DNA from 2 places in the Bacillus sp. iso_77 genome. Region 2 is predicted to be linked to the other one. Evidence: predicted binding sites of a transcription regulator. Region 2 holds the regulator's gene; the other holds the start of a gene.
The links. The regulator LexA, encoded in region 2, represses DNA repair genes until DNA is damaged. The targets are predictions, from matches to a motif close to CGAACATATGTTCG.
Positions count from the first base shown of each region.

Region 1: the regulator LexA is predicted to act here: its motif matches at 9,058-9,071, upstream of AC0VYC_RS06035 (ImmA/IrrE family metallo-endopeptidase).

Region 1 is NZ_CM149683.1:1,190,257-1,200,572, forward strand. It holds gene AC0VYC_RS05995 (TetR/AcrR family transcriptional regulator) at 25-639, shown strand; gene AC0VYC_RS06000 (Kelch repeat-containing protein) at 785-2,314, shown strand; gene hag (flagellin Hag) at 2,540-3,430, shown strand; gene hag (flagellin Hag) at 3,725-4,645, shown strand; gene AC0VYC_RS06015 (NAD(P)/FAD-dependent oxidoreductase) at 4,673-6,142, opposite strand; gene AC0VYC_RS06020 (methyl-accepting chemotaxis protein) at 6,364-7,188, shown strand; gene AC0VYC_RS06025 (DUF5412 domain-containing protein) at 7,228-7,599, opposite strand; gene AC0VYC_RS06030 (poly-gamma-glutamate hydrolase family protein) at 7,844-8,467, shown strand; gene AC0VYC_RS06035 (ImmA/IrrE family metallo-endopeptidase) at 8,458-9,042, opposite strand; gene AC0VYC_RS06040 (N-acetylmuramoyl-L-alanine amidase) at 9,354-10,253, shown strand; gene AC0VYC_RS06045 (hypothetical protein) at 10,242-10,316, opposite strand, start outside.
Region 2 is NZ_CM149683.1:1,736,261-1,746,576, reverse strand. It holds gene acnA (aconitate hydratase AcnA) at 1-221, opposite strand, end outside; gene sspO (small acid-soluble spore protein O) at 442-588, shown strand; gene AC0VYC_RS08830 (small acid-soluble spore protein P) at 606-752, shown strand; gene AC0VYC_RS08825 (Hsp20/alpha crystallin family protein) at 855-1,244, shown strand; gene AC0VYC_RS08820 (DUF2621 domain-containing protein) at 1,503-1,931, shown strand; gene AC0VYC_RS08815 (CcdC family protein) at 1,953-2,435, opposite strand; gene AC0VYC_RS08810 (cytochrome c biogenesis CcdA family protein) at 2,530-3,237, opposite strand; gene AC0VYC_RS08805 (aspartyl-phosphate phosphatase Spo0E family protein) at 3,446-3,619, shown strand; gene AC0VYC_RS08800 (YneF family protein) at 3,888-4,106, opposite strand; gene sirA (sporulation inhibitor of replication protein SirA) at 4,191-4,637, opposite strand; gene tkt (transketolase) at 4,836-6,839, opposite strand; gene AC0VYC_RS08785 (DUF896 domain-containing protein) at 7,028-7,258, opposite strand; gene AC0VYC_RS08780 (YneB family resolvase-like protein) at 7,328-7,975, opposite strand; gene yneA (cell division suppressor protein YneA) at 7,993-8,304, opposite strand; gene lexA (transcriptional repressor LexA) at 8,464-9,084, shown strand; gene AC0VYC_RS08765 (hypothetical protein) at 9,132-9,569, opposite strand; gene AC0VYC_RS08760 (IseA DL-endopeptidase inhibitor family protein) at 9,866-10,316, shown strand, end outside.

The DNA of each region.
Region 1 (10,316 bases), 550 kb from region 2:
AAAAAGTGTCTAAAGGAGGGGCCCATGATCAAAAAAGAGGATCGCCGTGTTGAGCGAACAAAAGAAACACTTCGTCAAACATTCAAAATACTAGTAAAAGAAAAAGGATATTCGCACGTAAAAGTGAAGGATATTGTGGAAAAGGCAAACTATAATCGGACGACGTTTTATGTGCATTATGAAAGTAAAGATGAATTAGCAGCAGATGTTATTCACCGGGAAATGGTCAATTTCGAATATGAATTTTGTAAGCCGACTCGTGAAAATCCACTGTTGGATTTAACTCGCATGAAACCAGAGGGCACCGATGTATTTCAATATATCGTTGAAAATCGCGACTATTATGATTTATTAGTGATGGAAGACCGAATTCCCCACATACAAGAACAATTGCTTAAGAAAATACAATATATCTTCCAAAATAGAATGTCATTTGTTAGTGATCAGTATGAAGAAATCAACGACAGTTATTTTGTCCAGTATCGTTCATACGGCATCTTTGGTTTTATCATTGAATGGATCAGAAATGACTACAATGCATCTCCCTCAGAAATGGCACGACGTATTATCAATTTATTATATATTCAATCCTCACTTATGATTCAGTTGAAAGATGAAGAAGCGATTATGAAAAGGTAATGTCAGATAAATTTGATATATGTAGAAAGATACTAATAGAAATAAGAGCGTCCTAAATTTATGACAGGCACAACGGCAAAAATTAAATTTTATTACAAATATGTCGATAAAAGGAGGGAAATTTAAGAGATGGAGGAAAGAAACGATGAAAAAAGGATTATTTTTAGTGCTTTTGACCATTTTTATGATGGTCACAATTCATCCGTTAAAAGCTCATGCAGCTGAGACAAATGGTTGGACGAAGCGAGCGGACTTACCGGAAGAGCGTATCGGAGCAAGTGTAGGTGTAGTTGACGGAAAAATATATGTATTCGGTGGAGCTAGCCAGCAGTCTAAGTTCAATGATTCAACATATATGTATGATCCTAAAACTGATTCGTGGACAGAAAAATCAGCGATGCCTAGGTCAAGAACAGGTGCTGCTTATGCGACAGTAGATAAAAAAATCTATGTCATTGGCGGTCTCTATGAAACGACTAAAACAGTTCATAGAACTATGGATGTTTATGATACAGAACTTGACCAATGGACAGAAGAACCGATTAAGATGCCTGATAAATTTATATATACATCCTATACAACAGGTGCCTTACGAGCTGTTACAGTTGGAGAAAAGATTTATATCGTATCCTCTTTATCATCCTATAAAGAAAACTTTTATTCCTATGATACGGTAAGTGGAGAGTGGGAATCTTTAGATAGTTCCCTATTAGTGAATCACCAAGGTAGAAGTATTTCAGAAATAAATGGGAAAATATATATTGCTGGTGGTGAGGCTAATGTTAGCCGAGGGAAAGATAAAGACATTTTAGAATATGATAGGTCGCTAGGGAAGTGGCAACGCTTAAAGGATGTGCAATTAAATTCTTTTGCCTATGAAGCTGCATATGCGACATATAATCATAAACTATTTATCATTGGTGGACAGCAAATTGGTGATAGATCTAGCAAATTATTAAAACAAGTTCAAATATTTGATCCACAAACTAGTCAAGTTAAAGATTCTTTATATGAAATCCCTGAAGGTAGAGTCGGATCTGTGGCAGTTATTGCTGATGATCAATTATATGTTATTGGTGGAAGAGACTATGCTGAATCAATTGGTAGTCATTCTGTCAAAAACAATTTTAAATCTGTTATCTCTATTCCATTAAAAGATCTGCAAAAAGTGTCAACGGATCAGGAGGAAACAAAACCAGGTGATGGCACAACAGAAGAACCGAAAGATCAGGACGGGACAAATCCAGGTGATGGCACAACAGAAGAACCGAGAGATCAGGACGGGACAAATCCAGGTGATGGCACAACAGAAGAACCGAAAGATCAGGACGGGACAAATCCAGGTGATGGCACAACAGAAGAGCCAAAAGATCAGGACGGAACAAAACCTGGTGATGGGTCAACCGAAGAACCGAAAGATCAGGATGGAACAAAGCCTGGGGAAGAATCAACAAAAGGTATACTTTCAATTACTATGATAAACGGACTGCAAAAGGATTATCTGCTCTCAATGAAAGAAATCAACAATTTTCTTAATTGGTATAAAGAAAGAAGCTTTGGAATCGGAATGAACTTTTATGAGATCAATGATGAACACAATAAAGGACCTTTCACAAGTAAGAAAGATTACGTGGTGTACCAAAATATCTTAATGTTTGATATCAAGCAATATTGATAAAATGAAAGCTGCTGATAATAGATTAGCAGCTTTTTATATTTTGTATTATTGTTAAAAATAGGATGAACATCATAAAAAAACAAGATATTTTTTTAAAAATCTGCTAAACATCCCATAACCACGTCCGATAATAGAATTGTCAGGGTTGTTAAGCCCTAGAATAAAGGACTTTTTTCAGACAAGGACGTCTGTCAGGTCCCACATACATGGAGGTAATAGGAAATGAGAATTAACCACAATATCGCAGCACTTAACACATTAAACCGTTTGTCTGCAAACAACGGTGCGAGCCAAAAGAACATGGAGAAACTTTCTTCTGGTCTTAAAATTAACCGTGCAGGAGATGACGCAGCAGGTCTTGCAATCTCTGAAAAAATGCGTGGACAAATCCGCGGATTAGAAATGGCTTCTAAAAACGCACAAGACGGTATCTCTCTTATCCAAACAGCTGAAGGTGCATTGACTGAAACTCATGCAATCCTTCAACGTATGCGTGAACTAACTGTTCAAGCAGGTAACACTGGTACTCAACAAACTGAAGATTTAACTGCTATTAAAGAGGAAATGGATGCATTAATCGAAGAGATTGATGGTATCTCTAACCGTACAGAATTTAACGGTAAAAAGTTACTTACTGGAGAATATGCAGTTAATACAACTACTCCTGCAGATCAAAAGGATTTGGTTTTCCAAATTGGTGCAAATGCTACGCAACAAATTAAAGTTAACATTGAAGCAATGTCTGCTGATGCACTTGGAACAGACGATACTTTAAATGTTTCTTCTTTAGATGTAACTAAATTTGCTACTAATGCACCTGATGTTGCAGCTGATGGCTATGATGCTCAATTAAAGATTGTTGACGATGCAATCAATCAAGTATCATCTCAACGTGCTAAACTTGGTGCAGTCCAAAACCGTCTAGAGCACACAATCAACAACCTTGGTGCTTCTGGTGAAAACTTAACAGCTGCTGAGTCTCGTATCCGTGACGTTGACATGGCGAAAGAAATGAGTGAGTTCACTAAGAACAACATTCTTTCTCAAGCTTCTCAAGCAATGCTTGCACAAGCGAACCAACAGCCACAAAACGTACTTCAATTACTACGTTAATGAAAGGCCCCTTAATGGGGCTTTTTTTTATGCTCTTTTTTCTTCGCTTTTTCTCCTTCTCTTCACTTGTGATTCTTTAATCCCTCTGTTAAATCATGAAAAACGACCTTTAAATTTGGCATACTCTAGCGAAACGATCATATTGAATGAGACTTTTCCCTTATTTATTCCTTTTTTGTTAAACATATTCCATTAAAGTTCGATAAATGGATTGTAAGGCTTACAGAAAAATTCTAATTTAGAACTTTTAGACATGGATGTCTAATTGGTTCAAACACATGGAGGTCATTTAATATGAGAATTAACCACAATATCGCAGCACTTAACACATTGAATCGTCTTTCTACTAACAACGGTTCAAGCCAAAAGAACATGGAGAAACTTTCTTCTGGTCTTCGCATTAATCGCGCAGGGGATGACGCAGCAGGTCTTGCGATCTCTGAAAAAATGAGAAGTCAAATCCGTGGTCTAGAAATGGCTACTAAAAACTCTCAAGATGGTATCTCTCTTATTCAAACGGCTGAAGGCGCATTGACTGAATCTCATGCGATACTTCAACGTATTCGTGAGCTTGTTGTTCAAGCTGGGAACACAGGTACACAGCAGGAAGAGGATTTGGCATCCATTCAAGATGAAATTTCAAACTTGCAAGATGAGATTACAAGTATTTCTACTCGTACAGAGTTTAACGGGAAGAAATTATTAGATGGAACTTATTCGTCTAAGGGTGCTGATGACGGTGGTGAGGCACAAAGCCTTGTATTCCAAATCGGTGCAAACGCAACACAACAAATTACACTTAACATCGAAAACATGGGTGCTTCAGTTTTAGGTACAGATGGGACGGCTGAAGGTGAAGATGGAGCCGGTTCTGTTGCTGGAATCGATGTGACAAAATTTATTAGTGCAAGTGGTGAAGATGGCGAGGAAGCTGCTGGATTTGATGCACAACTTGGTATTATTGAAACAGCTATTAAGCAAGTGTCTGCTCAGCGGTCTAAGCTTGGTGCAGTACAAAACCGTCTAGAGCACACAATCAACAACCTTAGCGCTTCTGCTGAAAACTTAACAGCTGCTGAGTCTCGTATTCGTGACGTTGATATGGCGAAAGAAATGAGTGAGTTCACAAAGAACAACATTCTTTCTCAAGCGTCTCAAGCAATGCTTGCACAAGCGAACCAACAGCCACAAAACGTACTTCAATTATTACGTTAATTAAAAGCCCCCTTTGAGGGGCTTTTTTTATGTTGATTTTAGCAACAGATGTAATTGAAAATCTGGAACAGCTTCATAGAAGAAAGCTCGATTTAATTCATCATTCTTTTGATCCCACCTCTGCCACCAGTTGCGGACCTCACCAGTGGAGTCAGCTTGAATCATGTCTTGCAGCTGCTCTAGGTTGATGATTTTTCTCGGTTCTATTAAGAATGAATGCATACGATGATACGCCTCAAGGCATTTAGGTTGTTTTGTTTGAACGGCATATTGTACATAATAATTGAAAAATTCTTGTACAAATGTCAGATGGGAAATGGGGGTTCCTTTTAACTCGACGCCTTCCCATGCCATATCTGCAATTGCACAGAGCCACCAGCCAAGCTCATTGGCGTGCTGCATTTGTTGTAAGGTATGCCGTTCAAAAGAAATAAGCCTATCTTCTTGTGCTTGTTTGAGCATACGCTCAAGTGTTTGTGCCTCAAGAGCTGCCTTTGTCATTCCCTGACCATGTATTGGATCTAATGTGCATAAGGCATCACCCATGACCAATAAGCCGCTTGGCCAATCTTCCATTTGTTCATAGTGGTTTCTGACACAAGCCGGAACTCTAAATCCTTTTGGTTTCGTATAGGGAATTAAATGAGTGATGGCTTCTGCTATAGAGGGATTGGTCAGCCTAGCGGTCTCTACATCAAACTGATTAGCGTCCGTTGTTGGATAATGAGAGCCGCCAGCTGCTGAGAGAAGAACCGCTACTAAATCATGATCTACTCGTTCAAACAGTCCTGTTGGAATTTTCTTATTTGGCTGTCCAACGATGACCATTGGTTCCAGATTCGGTGCCTCAGGTGGTATTTGGTAGTATCTCGTGCTATAGCCAAGAGACACGATTAGCTCATCTGTCTGCGGCAAGGTTCGTCCTGCGCTTTTCAGCCATTTTGGCAATTTAGACATTCTTCCAGACGTATCAATGACTAAGTCCGCACTTATTTTGTTGATGATTCCAGGCTTTATCCTCCGATCTTTGACCTGTAATCCACTCACTTTAGTCGTTTCTTCTTCAAAAAGAAGAGCGATCGCTTCATGTTTTTCTAAAAATTGAACACGATCCTCACGTAACATTCTTTGCATCAGCACCCACTCTAGCATGGCACGTCGTGTGACAGCTGTTTCTTCAGTATCGGTGAGTACTAACTCGCCATCTTTTGTCATAAAGCGAGATGTCTGATGCCATGTGTTGTACCCGCCCAATTCTAGTAATTCTTTTGTATAACCAGGAAATAGACGTTCCACTATTTGTTTGCCTAGTGGCAGCATTCTATGTGGATGAAAAGCTTGAGGCGTGCCAAGACGATTTTCAGGAGCGTCTGGCAATTCGTCCTTTTCAATGATCAATACTTCAAGGTAAAAACTTGATAAAACCTTTGCAGCGAGCATTCCCGTTATTCCGCCTCCGATGACGATCGCCCGCTCATACTTCATGGGTTGTGTCACAACATGCGCCTCCAGTGAATATATAAAATGGTTACATGACCATTTCATCATATGTTGATTTTCTAAGTATAGCAAATTCTCGTTTTTTTGAATATAGAAAGGAATTGGCATACTTTTTACTCGTAAATATGAAAAAAACTTCAATCTTGATCATTATTTTTAAAAAACAATAATCAAATTTAAGAGGAATGACCGATAAATACATTAAGGGGGTAGAGAAGATGGATATACTACAGAGTATTGTAACAGCAGCACCTTATATGATGAAGATTTTAAAAGATGAAGTGACGATGGGGGTCATTGATCGAGAAAAATTCTTGCTGTATTTGCCATCAAAAGATGTGGATTTTCAAATACGGACAGGAGATCCCATTAAACCAGATGATCAGAATATGAAAAATGCGCTTAGAGGCGAAACATCAAGTACATTTGTACCTGAATCGGTGTATGGGACGCCTTTAAATGCAATGGGATTGCCGATTTTCGATGAAAATCAACAAGTCATTGGTGCAATCGCTTTAGGTTTTCCGCTTAAAAATCAAATAGAGCTTGAGGCGTATATGGAGTCATTGAACGACATCATTCAAAGTATTCAAGAAAAAGTGCATGTGGTGGCGGCTCATTCAGAAGAGCTCTCTGCGACAAGTGAGGAAATGACATTCCAAACACAGCAAACACTTGAAAGCTCGAAAAAAACTTCAGATATTACAAAAATGATCAAAGGTATCTCTAAACAAACGAGTTTGCTAGGATTGAATGCTTCAATTGAAGCGGCCAGGGCAGGGAAAGAGGGGGCGGGTTTTAGTGTGGTAGCGAGCGAGGTTCAAAAACTCTCAAGCGAAACCTCACGTGCAACAGAAAACATAGAAAGCTCATTGCAAGGGATTTCCTCTAATATACATACGTTACTTGAGAGTATGGGCCATATGAAAGGGTCATCTTCAGAACAGGCTTTATTAGTGACGGAGTTTAGTGAAATTGTAGACAGGTTGACGACGGTTAGCAAAGAAATGAAAGAATTTATGCAAAAGGTGATGTCAACGTAAAAAACGAATCCAAAAAGGGTTCGTTTTTTTGCTGGCTCGTTATTTTCTATTTTTCTGATCAAAGCGATAATCGTATGTTTCACCTTTGACCACATTTAAAAACTCATGTCCAATTTGAACGAGCTGTGCATTTTCCCATTTGATCAGAGGATCTTTATCAGGGTACTTCCAGTAGATTGTTTTTTTGTGATGGGTGAGTTTGTTTTCAATTTCTGCTCTGACCGCATTCTCTTTTAGTTTTCCTCCGCTATGTCGATATGTGTTAATGGTATAGGTTCCATCAGGTGATGATATCGAGCGGATGAATGTTCCGTGAGACACGCCTTGAAGAGAGAAGCATTTCCAGTAAATAATTCCGGCGAAGCTAAGACATAAGATGGCAAGGATGATGGTGGTTTTCTTTTTAAACATGAATTCCTCCAGGTGTAGATCGCAATATTCTAATATATGAGAGAGATTACAAAAAGATTCATATAGTCCAAAAGTTCTATTCATTTCAATTATCGGTCATTTTTTCTCAACATTCAACAGTTAGCCCGTAAAGATAAGGAAAATTTAAGGATGCATTCAGATCACACTGGTTATTCGAAAACACTTTACAAAAGAATTTGCGATCAGTAGACTTATGCTCATATAGAGAAATGGGGCAGATGGAATGAATCAAATCATAGATACGTATCAAAATTATGAAGAGCTTTCCGCTCATGAAAGAAAAGGGATCGACTATCAGATTCTTCATCAGCGGAAAGGGGATCAGCTTCTCGTCCTGTCACCTCATGCGGGAGGAATTGAATCTGGCGTGAGCGAGCTGGTCCATGAAGTAGCAACCGATTATTCTATGTATTTATTCGAGGGCCTTAAAGTGAAAGGCAATCATGTTCTTCATATTACGAGCACACGTTTTGATGAGCCGATTTGTCTTTCTCAAGTGCATACACATCATTATACGTTTGCACTCCACGGCTATGGAGAAACAGACGTCCTACAAACTTTAGTTGGCGGTACCGACAGGGAAAAAGCTGCTGAAACAGTGAAGTGTCTCACACAAAATGGCTTCCATGCCTTACTTTTATCTGAATCGGATCAATTTGCTGGAACACATCCTCAAAATATTAATAATCAATGCCTCACAGGAAAAAGTGTTCAAATTGAAATTAGCCAAGCTCAGAGAAGAGCTTTCTTTCAAGACTTTAGGCGGAGCCGTAGGCGTGATACACAAACCGAACAATTTTATCAATACACAAATGTACTGAAACAAGTGTTAAGCCTTTATGAATAAACTTCTGACGTCACGTGTGCAGACGCTTTTGTTTGATACGCAACTTCATTTTCTGCGACCTTGCCTGCTCTCATTAAATAAGAAGTGAATTCTTTTTGAAATTGAATGCCGGCTCTTCGCTGTTCAAATAGAGCAAGCCGTTTTTCAGCAAAATCCCGAGTGACATGAAATGTTTGAGCAATATGCAAAATGGCTTGCTGCCTAAGGTTTGGGAGCGTCATTTGCAGCAGCATAAAAGTCGGAACACAAAAGTGATACATGAATTGTTTTGCTTGAAACTCTTGCAGTTCTCGAAAGAGCTTGTGCATGTTAAAATGGTTGCCTGTATGCTTCAGCACATGACAAAGCTCGTGGGCGAAATCCTGCCACTGTTCTTCTGACGATAAGGCTCTGTTTAAAATAATACTGTAAAGACCTTGATGTTTGATCATCATGCTGCCAGTATCCTCGTAGTGTACCCATACATGAAATTCAGCGGCGATCCTATGCATGTCTACATAGGCAGGACCGCTTATTTGCAGTTGAGTGTATAACCGTTTAATATCTTCTTCTAAATGGGTTAAAAAATAAGTCATGTCAAAACCTCCATACAAACGTATGTTCTATTTTTGCCGTAAAAGAAAAGTCCATATAGGACTAAATGGCTAATAAAGCTATCGCTTACTTTTTATATCGGCTTGTTTTTAACAATTTTAACATAAAATCAAAGAAAATTGGAAGTTTTTCCTGTTTTTTATTCTATTTTTTTATATTTTACAAAGATAAAACGGCGATTGAATTCAAATTTTACCATAGTCTTATGACGAAAACAAACAAATTTGTCTTACGTTTGCCACCGATTGATGAGCAAGATCAAACATCAATTTAACAAAAAGGAGTGCAAAACATGGTACAAATTTATCAAGATTTTATTCCAGTTGGAAACGGAAATCGGCCAGGATATGCTATGACGCCGCTTTATGTAACTGTGCATAACACAGCCAATACATCTAAGGGAGCTGACGCAAAAAATCACGCGGCATATGTCAAACGCTCAACAACAGAGGTAAGCTGGCACTTTACAGTGGATGACAAGGAAATTTTTCAGCATCTCCCTTTAAATGAAAATGGATGGCATGCTGGGGATGGACATGGAGATGGCAACCGAAAATCGATTGGCATTGAAATTTGTGAAAATGAGGATGGAAACTTTCAACAAGCTGTCAAACATGCCCAGTGGCTTATTCAAAAGCTTTTAAAAGAACATGGCATTCCATTAGCAAATGTGGTGACGCATCAGCATTGGTCAGGAAAAACATGTCCACGTCTGCTGCTAGCTACATGGGATGAATTTAAAAGAGGAATTGAGACTGCAGGTGATCCGGAAACGGTTATCACATATGTGGTGAAAAGCGGGGATACGCTAACGAGTATTGCCAAAGCCCATAGTGTCACAGTGAGTGATTTACAGACATGGAATCAGATTAGTGACCCGAACATGATTCGAGTTGGACAAGTTCTCAAGATTTATCATGCAGAAGAAAAGCTCAGTTATGAACTGCCGGATGGGGTGTTAAAGGTGACATCACCTCTGACAAAGGGGGAGCATGTACGTCTCGTCCAAAAAGCGCTTGCTGCTGTGTATTTTTATCCTGACAAAACAGCTGTAGATAAGGGCATTGATGGCGTTTATGGGGAAAAAACAGCCAATGCCGTCGCGCGATTTCAACTGATGAATGGTCTAACAAGTGATGGAGTATACGGTCCTAAAACAAAAGTGAAGTTGCTTCAACTATTAAATCAGTGAGTCTTTCTTTTTGACCGCTTGAATGAGGGCTTCACTTTTTTCATGCAATCGGCAGACATAAGG
Region 2 (10,316 bases):
GCCAAGTTTTCAACGTGTTCCTTCTTGATCACTCTACCGTCTACTTGGCGAAGCACTGATTCTAAAAGTACCTTAATGGAATAAGGCAGCTTAGAAACATTTCCGATTCCTTGTTTCTCTAGTGCTTCTAACGAATAATAGTGATACGTTTTCCCATTTGTCGAAAACGTTTTTCTAGATTGAAAAGCGTCTTGTTTAGCGACTTGCTGCTGTTTCGACATGTCCAAAATCCCCCTTTTGATGATCAAGATCAATTTCAATTCTCAGAAAAATCGTCGTATTTCACCACAATTTTCTCACAATTTCATCTTAAAACAAATTCATACATAAGTAAATAACAATGCTTTTATTAAATTCAATAAGTTTAGCTTATCACAAGGAAATGATTACTCTTCATAAACTGAGCAGCACGGGTTCATACTAATGCTGAGGTGATAGAACATGACAAAAAGAAAAGCAAATCATGTCATTGACGGCATGAACGCAGCCAAAAGCCAAGGAAATGGTGCAGGCTATATAGAAAATGATCAGCTCGTTTTAACAGAAGAACAAAAGCAAAACAATAAAAAGCGTAAAAAAAACCAATAAGAAAGGAGTGAGAAATGATGACGGACAAAAACACTGGGAAAGACATACGTCAAAACTCTCCTAAAGAGCATCAAGGCGGGCAACCTGAGCCACTATCAGGCAGTAAAAAAGTGAAAAATCGCAACCATACAAGACAAAAGCACAATTCACATCATGATATGTAAACATTTTCTCTAAAGCCCGTGACCAAACGGGATGTTTTAGGTCTTTCACACATTTCAGCTTTTATCATATGATTTATTATGAGATGTGATGGAGGAGTGTTTATGGAGAATGAAAAGCAAGTGAATTCCTCTGATTTTCTTGAAATAGATGATTGGCTGAATGTATTAATGGACGATCCTTTTGCATGGTATGACGAACAGCTCCCAATAGATCTTTATGAAACGAGCCGTGATTATATTATTGAGATCGACCTCTCCACCCTATTGATCACTGATTTAAAACTGACCTTTTCCGGATGTGAGCTCATCCTCGCTTATTTGATTGATGAAAGAGAACAGCCAATTGAAAAAAGTGTCATGCTCCCTTTTTATTTGAATGACAAAGACATTGATACAGATTACGAAAACAGAATCATATCAATCAAAATCAAAAAGGATGCCCATCGTCAAGACGGCGCATTTTCCTTTCAAATGCCGCACTTCAAACATTAAGAGCCCGCCTGTATACAGGCGGGCTCTCTTCCGTTCGTTTCAAGTCAATACCTTGTGCGAACCACCATGGCCAAATAGTAGAGTCGCTATACAATAATGTATTCCTTTTCTACTAAATGGTTTGGGTCATTCTAGTAAATGGGCGCCTCTTGATCAAAAAAGGCGTTTTAGAGAAAAAACACATACATTTTTGTTATTTTCTTCTACCTTCCCTTCATGTAAAATAGAATAGAGAGAAGGGATATAGGGAGTGAGAACATGTTAAGCGGCTGGTTTTTGTGGTTCATTTTATTTTGGGGTACAGTGATGATTGGATTACTAGCAATCGGTGGCTTTTTTATGTTTCGCAAGTTTTTAAAACGATTGCCGAAAGAAGACGGGAAATCAGAGCTTGATTGGCAGGATGAATATATTCAAAAGAGCCTGCACCTATGGCGCGATGAAGACAAACAGCTATTAAATGAGCTAGTATTACCGGTTCCAGAGCTGTTTAGAGATGTCGCCAAAGAAAAAATCGCCGGTAAAATTGGCGAGCTGGCACTTAAAGAACAAGCGGCCAGCATTAATTTAGACTTAATTATTCGCGGCTATATTATCGCTACACCGAAGCGGGATCATAAATTTCTACTAAAGCGCCTTCAAGAAAAAAAGATCGACCATTCACCATATGAATCTTTATTAAAATAACCTCCTTTTTAAAAAGGAGGTTTAATTTATTTGGGCCTGCTGCACATCTAATTGTTTAGATATCTTTCTAAACGACAAATACATCGCAATTCGCCAAGGGACAATCATGCCAAAGGCTAGAATCCAAAACATCCCGCTGAGCGCACCATAATCAATGGAAGAGCTTAAAATCGTCTTCATTCCGATACGAAGGACAAGAAGCCCAATGAGAATAAACACAAATGCTTTTGAACGCTTCAAATAGATTTCATTACCTCTAATTTCAAATTTCGATGTTTTAATTAAAAAGATAGAGAAAAACATCCCTACAGTAATCGCCTCTAAAAATTCAGCTCCAGTTACTTGAAACATTGGCACAAAAAACATCAGTGCACCAGTGCTCATAAAGATAGGAGGTAATATAATTTTTTTCGCGGTTGCAGGTTTTGCAGATGATTTAATGCGAATAAACATGACGGCTACCGCCATACATACCGCCACTATAGAAGAAATTATGATCATCATATCAAATCATTCCTTTATTCTTTAAGGTCAGCCTATGTATAATATACTCCAATTGATGAAAAAAAACCATTCGCCGCGACTGTAGAAAACGATTTCAAAAACCAGTAAATCCTCCAAATAATGATGAGAACATAATAATGATCCATGTCAGAAGATCAAAGAACAGCAAGATCCCTACTACGATCATAATAATCCCGCCAGTTTTCATGATGAGCTGTTGACGCTTTCTGATCCAAGCCATTTTTGTGATGAAAAAGGAAAGAACAAAAAATGGGATAGCAAAACCTAATACATACGCAATCATGTAGGTCACAGCGGACTCTGGCTTGTTGCTGGCAAGTGTGATGACAGCTGATAAAATCGGGCCGGTACATGGTGTCCAACCAGCAGCAAAACCCATTCCGATGAGAATCGATCCAAAAAAACCGGCTGGACGATTTTTAAACTGCAACCTCTTTTCTCCCATTAAAAAAGAAGGCTGAAATACACCAAGAATCATAAAGCCAAAGAAAATAATGAGAATGGCACCAATTTGACGAATCGCATCTTGATATTCAATGAAAAACTTCCCAACAAACGATGTCCCAAATCCAATAGCAATAAAAATGAGAGAGAACCCAATTAAAAAGAATAATGTATGAAGAAGACTTCTCCTTCTCAGCATCACCTTCTCAGATTTCACTTCATCTATACTAACGCCCGTAATATAGGATAAAAAGGCTGGATAAAGTGGCAGACAGCACGGTGAGATAAAAGAAAGAAACCCTGCTCCAAACGCTAAAAAGTAATTCAAATCTGACAAAAGAACACCCCCTTCTTACAATATACAATAAGAGATGACAAATTCATTTCATTTTTTTTACATCATCTCAATAAAGATGGTCTAATCTCTTAAAACCTTATATAATTTAATTTGACATCAAGATACCAAACCCTTTAAATTTGAAAATAAACCTTAAAATGGATATAATAGAACCGATTCTTTTTATCAAGATTTGCATGAAAGGAACATGACTTTGGTAAAAACATCATTATTAACTCAAATTGAAGAAAAAAGAGAAGAGTTGATGAAAGTTGTCTTGCATAATGGGATGACGTCAACAGTGACCATCGAACATAGCCAGCAGCTAGATCATCTCCTCTTACAATATCAACGACACTTACACTCAAACTCAGCCAACTAATGATATCTCAAGATAGAAACAAATGCCGCACGATTTTAGAAAAGTTGATATGTGTGACAATAAAAGAAACGAAAACCTCTGCTCACAGGGGTTTTTTGTTTTGTCTTTAACAAACGGTTCACGGCAAAATAAAAACCACTTTCCCTGCTTTATTCATGCAAGTACAGTGGTTTTATGCGTCTGATGAAGGTGACTTCAATAAAGAAAGGACATCGCTTGTCCAATCTTTAGGGACCATGTTCCATCTATGATCATAATAACGTACGTATTATTTCGCTTGGTTGTTCATGGCTTTCATCATTTGATTGATTTTCTTTTGGGACGGTTTCATGCCCATTTGCATCATCATCATTCGAAGCATTTGTTCATTAATTGGTGGATTCTTTTTCAAGTAGCTCATCATATACTTACGAGCAATAAAGAATCCGAGTGCAACTCCTGCAAGCAGTGCAACAACGCCTACAAGGATGACAACCCATAAATCCATAATTCTTCCTCCTTCATGTTGTCTCGTATAAAGTGTACTAAACAAAAGGCTATTATACAACATTTCACGTTCAATTTTATTTTTTTAAACAAAATTCCTCACTTTTACCGGATTGAGCCAACCGTGCTTCTTTGATCCAAAGTCCATAGCCAGGAAACAAGGACTAATTTTTCTGAGTACTTCAAAAAACACCGCTTCTGCCTCATAACTGCCTGTGGCAGACATTTGAATGTAACGGTCTTTTATAATGAATGCGGCTGTGCCTTTTCCATCTGGTAGCGATGCACTGTATATTGAGCCTATTTGTGTATAGTGAATATTGGTTAAATTGTTCATTAAACGCTGGTGCATATGAAAAGCAGGGATTCGTTTCGTTACATAATCCACTTGCTTAACAAGCATGACTAATTCGTCATCACTGCGGTTCGTCCAGTGTAACGATTCAAACAAATGAAACAAAATAGATTCTCTACCAAAATAATGATGAGCAAACTCATCCTCAATCCAATAAATATAATAATGGCGTTCCATGTCTATCCCTTCCTTTCACATTTCGTCAATCTCGCTTATTGCTTGTATTATACAAAAATGTGAAAGAAAGAATTGTCTATATATGAAGCAAGAAGAAACTAGTTTTGTCAAAAAAACAAGAAAAAAGAAAAAAGTTTGCAGAGCATAGTGAAAAGCTCTGCAAACCGACTGCAAAAAAGCATGATGCTTGGAGACTGATTATTTATTCAGCTTTGCTTTTACGCGGCTCACCACGTTGCTGACAGTGAAACCGTATTTTTCAATAATGGTTTCGCCTGGTGCAGAAGCGCCAAATTTATCAATCGCAATCACATCGCCATCAAGGCCAGTGTAACGTTCCCAGCCAAGTGAAGCACCCATTTCGATTGCAACACGTGCTCTCACTGCTTTAGGAAGAACGGACTCTTTGTATTCGTCTGACTGCTCATCAAAGCGATCCCATGCAGGTAAGCTCACGACAGAAACGCGAATGCCTTCTTTTTCAAGTGCTTTTTGCGCTTCAATGGCTAAACCTACTTCAGATCCTGAAGCAAGTAGAAGAGCTTCTGGCTGTGCATCAGCTGCTTCAACGACGACATATCCACCTTTTTCTACGCCTTCATACGCCTTCTCTGGTGATTGATCAATCGTTGGAAGGTTTTGACGAGTAAGAACAAGCGCTGTCGGTTTATTCGTTGAAGATACAGCAATTTTCCATGCTGCAGCTGTTTCGTTTCCATCAGCTGGACGAATAACAGAAAGGTTAGGCATCGCACGTAATGAAGCGAGCTGTTCAACTGGCTCATGCGTTGGTCCATCTTCCCCAACCGCAATGCTGTCATGCGTAAATACATAAGTGACAGGAAGTCCCATTAATGCAGCAAGACGAATGGCAGGTCTTAAGTAGTCAGAGAAAACAAAGAATGTTCCGCCGAATACACGAAGTCCGCCGTGAAGTGCCATACCGTTTAATGCTGCACCCATTGCGAATTCTCTCACACCAAACCAAATGTTTCTGCCAGCGTAATTCTCTCTGCCAAAGTCAGTTGTATCTTTGATTGTTGTTTTATTTGATCCAGCAAGGTCAGCAGACCCGCCAATAAAGAATGGTACTTGTTTAGCAATGCCATTTAATACTTCTCCAGAAGAGGCACGAGAGGCAAGGCTTGAACCTGCTTCATAAACAGGAACCTCTTGATCCCAATTCTCAGGAAGTTTTCCTTCAATCGCAAGCTTCAGCTGAGCTGCTAGTTCTGGATATTCTTTTTCATATTGCTCAAACAGTTCATTCCACGCTGCTTCTTTTTTCTGTCCAGCGTCTTTAACAGCTGTTTTGAAATGATCGTACACTTCAGAAGGTACATGGAAATCTTCTTCAAACGTCCAAGAATAAGCTTCCTTCGTTAGCTTCGCTTCCTCACTGCCAAGCGGTGCACCGTGCACCCCAGACGTTCCCGCACGGTTTGGAGATCCGAAACCGATCGTCGTCTTCACTTCAATAAGTGTAGGTTTGTCTGTACTTTGTTTGGCTTTTTCAATGGCAGCCGTCACTTCGTCAATGTTATTGCCATCTTTTACATAAAGAACTTCCCAATTCATCGCTTCAAAACGATTCTTCACATTTTCAGAGAAAGAACGATCGAGGTCGCCATCTAAAGAAATGTCGTTTGAATCATAAAGAACAATTAAACGGCCTAAGCCTAAATGACCAGCAAGTGAAGCAGCTTCAGAGGAAATGCCCTCCATTAAGTCTCCATCTCCGCAAATGCTGTATGTATAGTGATCCACAACATTAAAGTGATCTTTGTTATACGTTTCTGCAAGATGTCTTTCTGCAAGTGCCATTCCTACAGCCATCGCAATCCCTTGTCCTAAAGGACCTGTTGTCGCATCTACGCCCTCTGTATGTCCAAACTCAGGATGTCCAGGTGTTTTGCTTCCCCATTGGCGGAATTGTTTTAAATCTTCGATGCTCAGATTGTATCCGCTTAAATGAAGCATGCTATATAAAAGCATAGAGCCATGTCCCGCAGATAACACAAAACGGTCTCTGTTAAACCAATTTGGATTTTGCGGACTTACGTTTAAGTGATTCGTCCATAAAGCGTATGCCATTGGTGCAGCGCCCATCGGCATTCCAGGGTGACCGGAATTCGCTTTTTCAATTGCGTCTATGGAGAGAGTACGTATTGTTGCAATAGATTTCAATTCAATCGTTTCCATATAAATCCCCTTCCGTATCTTGTGTACACCATTATCATAAATCTACTGTCCTTTTTTCACAACTATTTCACGCCGAAAAAGAAGGATTTTGTCACATTTAGTTTATCGATCACCTAAAAACTTATGCAAATATGAAAAAAGATGAGAATATTCCTCCCATCTTTTCAAAAATAAAGAAATGATGACCTTTAATGAAGATTCTGGTCTCTTTCTCTTTTTAATTTTTCTGGTGTGACATCGTTTCCTTCTGGATCGACGATTTTCACGGTTTTAAGTGTATTTTTCATAGAAGAACGAAAAGCCTTTAAATATTCCTCTCTTAATTGCTTCTGTTCTGTTTTCTCAGCGTCCGACAAACCGGCCTCTTTCGACTTTTTTGAAAGCTCATTGATTCTTGCAAGCTGTTCTTTAGAAATCATGACAAACTCCTTTAAAACATTTTCTCTACATACTACTAAATATCAGTCATTTTTACAACAAATCACGCTTTAAGTCGCAAGCCCTTTTTCATATTCTTGGTACCTTCTATGGACGGTTGCTTTTGAAATGTCAAAACCAAGTGCCTGCAATGTCACTGCAATTTCAGCGAATGTCATGTTGTTTTTTCTTAATCGAACAATTTCAGAAATCGGTACTTCAATACGTTCGCGGCCAGGCGCCTGTTCTTGGTGTTTTAAATTTAGTTCGGGTTGATACCCTCGCTCAACAGCTTTTTTCATCCCACGCTTAATTTTCAAATTATGAATTTTCCGCTGATACTCTTCTACAACGCCTACAATCTCAATGACCATCTCGTCTGCTTCTGAAAGCTCAAGCTCTCCTCTATGAAATACGCTGTACACCTTGACTTTTTCTTTAAACAGACAATGAAGAAGAGCGATTTTCGCCTGCCCTCTTCCAAGGCGTGTCTCATCTTGAATGAGAACAGCATCGATTTCTTCCTCTTTCAGCGCAGCCAGCATGTCAAAAACACCGTCACGATCAAGATCGTATCCACTCGCTTTTTCTTTAATCACTTTGACTACATTCATCTTGTGCGCTGCAGCTAAAGCAAGCAGTTCTTCTTCTTGTCTTTTAAGCGAGGTTTCTTGCTCTTCTTTGGCAGTACTTACTCTCGCATAAATGATTGCATTCATGTCTTCAATCGACCTTTCTACTGTACTGTTGCAAGTTGATATACGACTGGATGCTCTTTTTTAACTGGAATCACAAGGATATCTCCCGGCTGGATGTCAGTTGAAGCGAGATCATTGTGTTCAGTTACCCAGTCAATAAAAGCATTTTTATCGATTGATTTACTGTCGTTTACTTGATCAGCTAATCCCCAAAGAGTATCACCTGATTGAACCTCTATTTTAACATATTGATTTGGATCATTATGGCTAGTGACTGCAATAAGTGAGAGAAATATGCCAACGATGAATGAGAATAGCCCAATAAAAATAATAGATTCCTTTAACCTCATAATGTCATCTCTCCTAATAGAATGTGTGTTCGTTCTTTCTGACACTCATTATAAATACGAACAAACGTTTCTGTCAAACGTTTTTTTCGAACCTATGTTTGTACTGTTAGGAAAAACATGCTATAATTTCTTTAAAATTGACGTTTTGAGGTGCAAAAGATGACGAAGCTATCAAAAAGACAACTCGATATCCTGAAATTCATAAAAGAAGAAGTAAAAAGCAAGGGTTATCCCCCATCCGTTCGTGAAATTGGCGAAGCTGTCGGTCTAGCATCCAGCTCAACTGTCCATGGACATTTAGCTAGACTAGAAACGAAAGGTTTAATTAGAAGAGACCCAACGAAACCTAGAGCGATCGAAGTACTAGATGAAGAGGAAATGAATATTCCAAAAAGCGCTGTAATGAATGTTCCAGTCATCGGAAAAGTCACAGCAGGCTTGCCTATCACGGCTGTTGAGAATGTAGAAGAATATTTCCCACTTCCAGAAACTTTTGCAGCGCCAGATGAACAAGTATTTATGCTTGAAATTATGGGAGAAAGTATGATTGATGCAGGTATTTTGGACAAAGACTACGTCATTGTGCGTCAGCAAAGCACTGCCAACAATGGAGATATTGTGGTGGCTATGACAGAAGAAGATGAAGCAACAGTGAAACGTTTTTATAAGGAAGATACACACTTTAGATTACAGCCCGAGAATCCATCAATGGAACCGATTATTTTACAGAATGTGAGTATACTAGGTAAAGTGATTGGCGTATTTAGAAATATTCATTAAAAAAAGCCGGTATTTCATCAATTGCTGATGAGAGCCGGCTTTTTCTTTTATGAACAAGAATATGCAAGAATACTGGAGCTTGGGAACGAGCCAAATGTAAAGTTCGGCCATATGAAACCCGTTGTACGGCCAAAAGGCTGCGAGGAAAGAACATACATGAGAAATACTTGACCGTTTCTAAGGAACACAATGGTCCACCTTCTATTACATCCAGCTGCAAATTGAACCGTTTGCTGGCTTCCGCCTACACTCTGCCCCGCAATGAGCGGCTGCATACTTTGAGGCTGAGAGACTGCTTGTTGATATTGCGAGATGATATGCTGCGGCGGGGCTGGCGGGACCGATTGTCCTCCTGCACCTTGCCCAGTCCCTCCGAATGGCAAACCGGGAAATCCTCCAACTTGAGAAATAGGAAACGCCGGCATGCTTTGTACCTGCCGATCGTACAAGTACCCATTCCACGTACCTTCATATGGATTATACATACTAAACACCACTTTCTTAGACATTCATCACGACAGTATATGTCATACATAAAAAAAGAGTGTTGAGGAGACAAATAGAAATCTTTCCAAAAGACGTTTTATTCTTCTTTAGAACGGTTAAATACTAATGAGGAAGAAAAAAATAAAAAAATGAAAACTTTTTGTCTCCCTCAAACGTTATATAGATAGAAAGAAAAGAAATAAAAAACATTTAGATTTAATACTTGTAATATCTCTGTAACTATTGTAACATTTGTAACATAAGAAGTTTTCATTGAGAAAAGGAGGCAATCGCCTTGAAAAAATTATTTGTTTTATTAACCGCTATTATGCTTATGATCTCATTACAAACAACAACACTGGCCGCTTCCAAAAAATCAGCCGCTTTGACAAATAAAGAAGCGTTACATATTGCCCTTGATGCAAGAGAACACTTTTGGAGTGCGATGTCAGGCTACAACATTAAAGAGCATTCAGATTACAAATTAAAATCATTTACTTATAAAGATATGACTTACAACTACCTGTCTAAAACATTTGATACAAAGAAAAAACTAAACAGCTATCTATCTCAAGTTTTCACAAAAGATGCCATTACTCACGGTTTAAAAGACTATCAGTTCATCGTTCATAAAGGAAAAATGGCTGTGCCAGTTGGTGACGGAGACAATATGCTTAATTGGGATAAGGCAACACCTAAACTCGTCTCTAAGAAAAGTACAATCCGCACATACGAATTCACAGTTC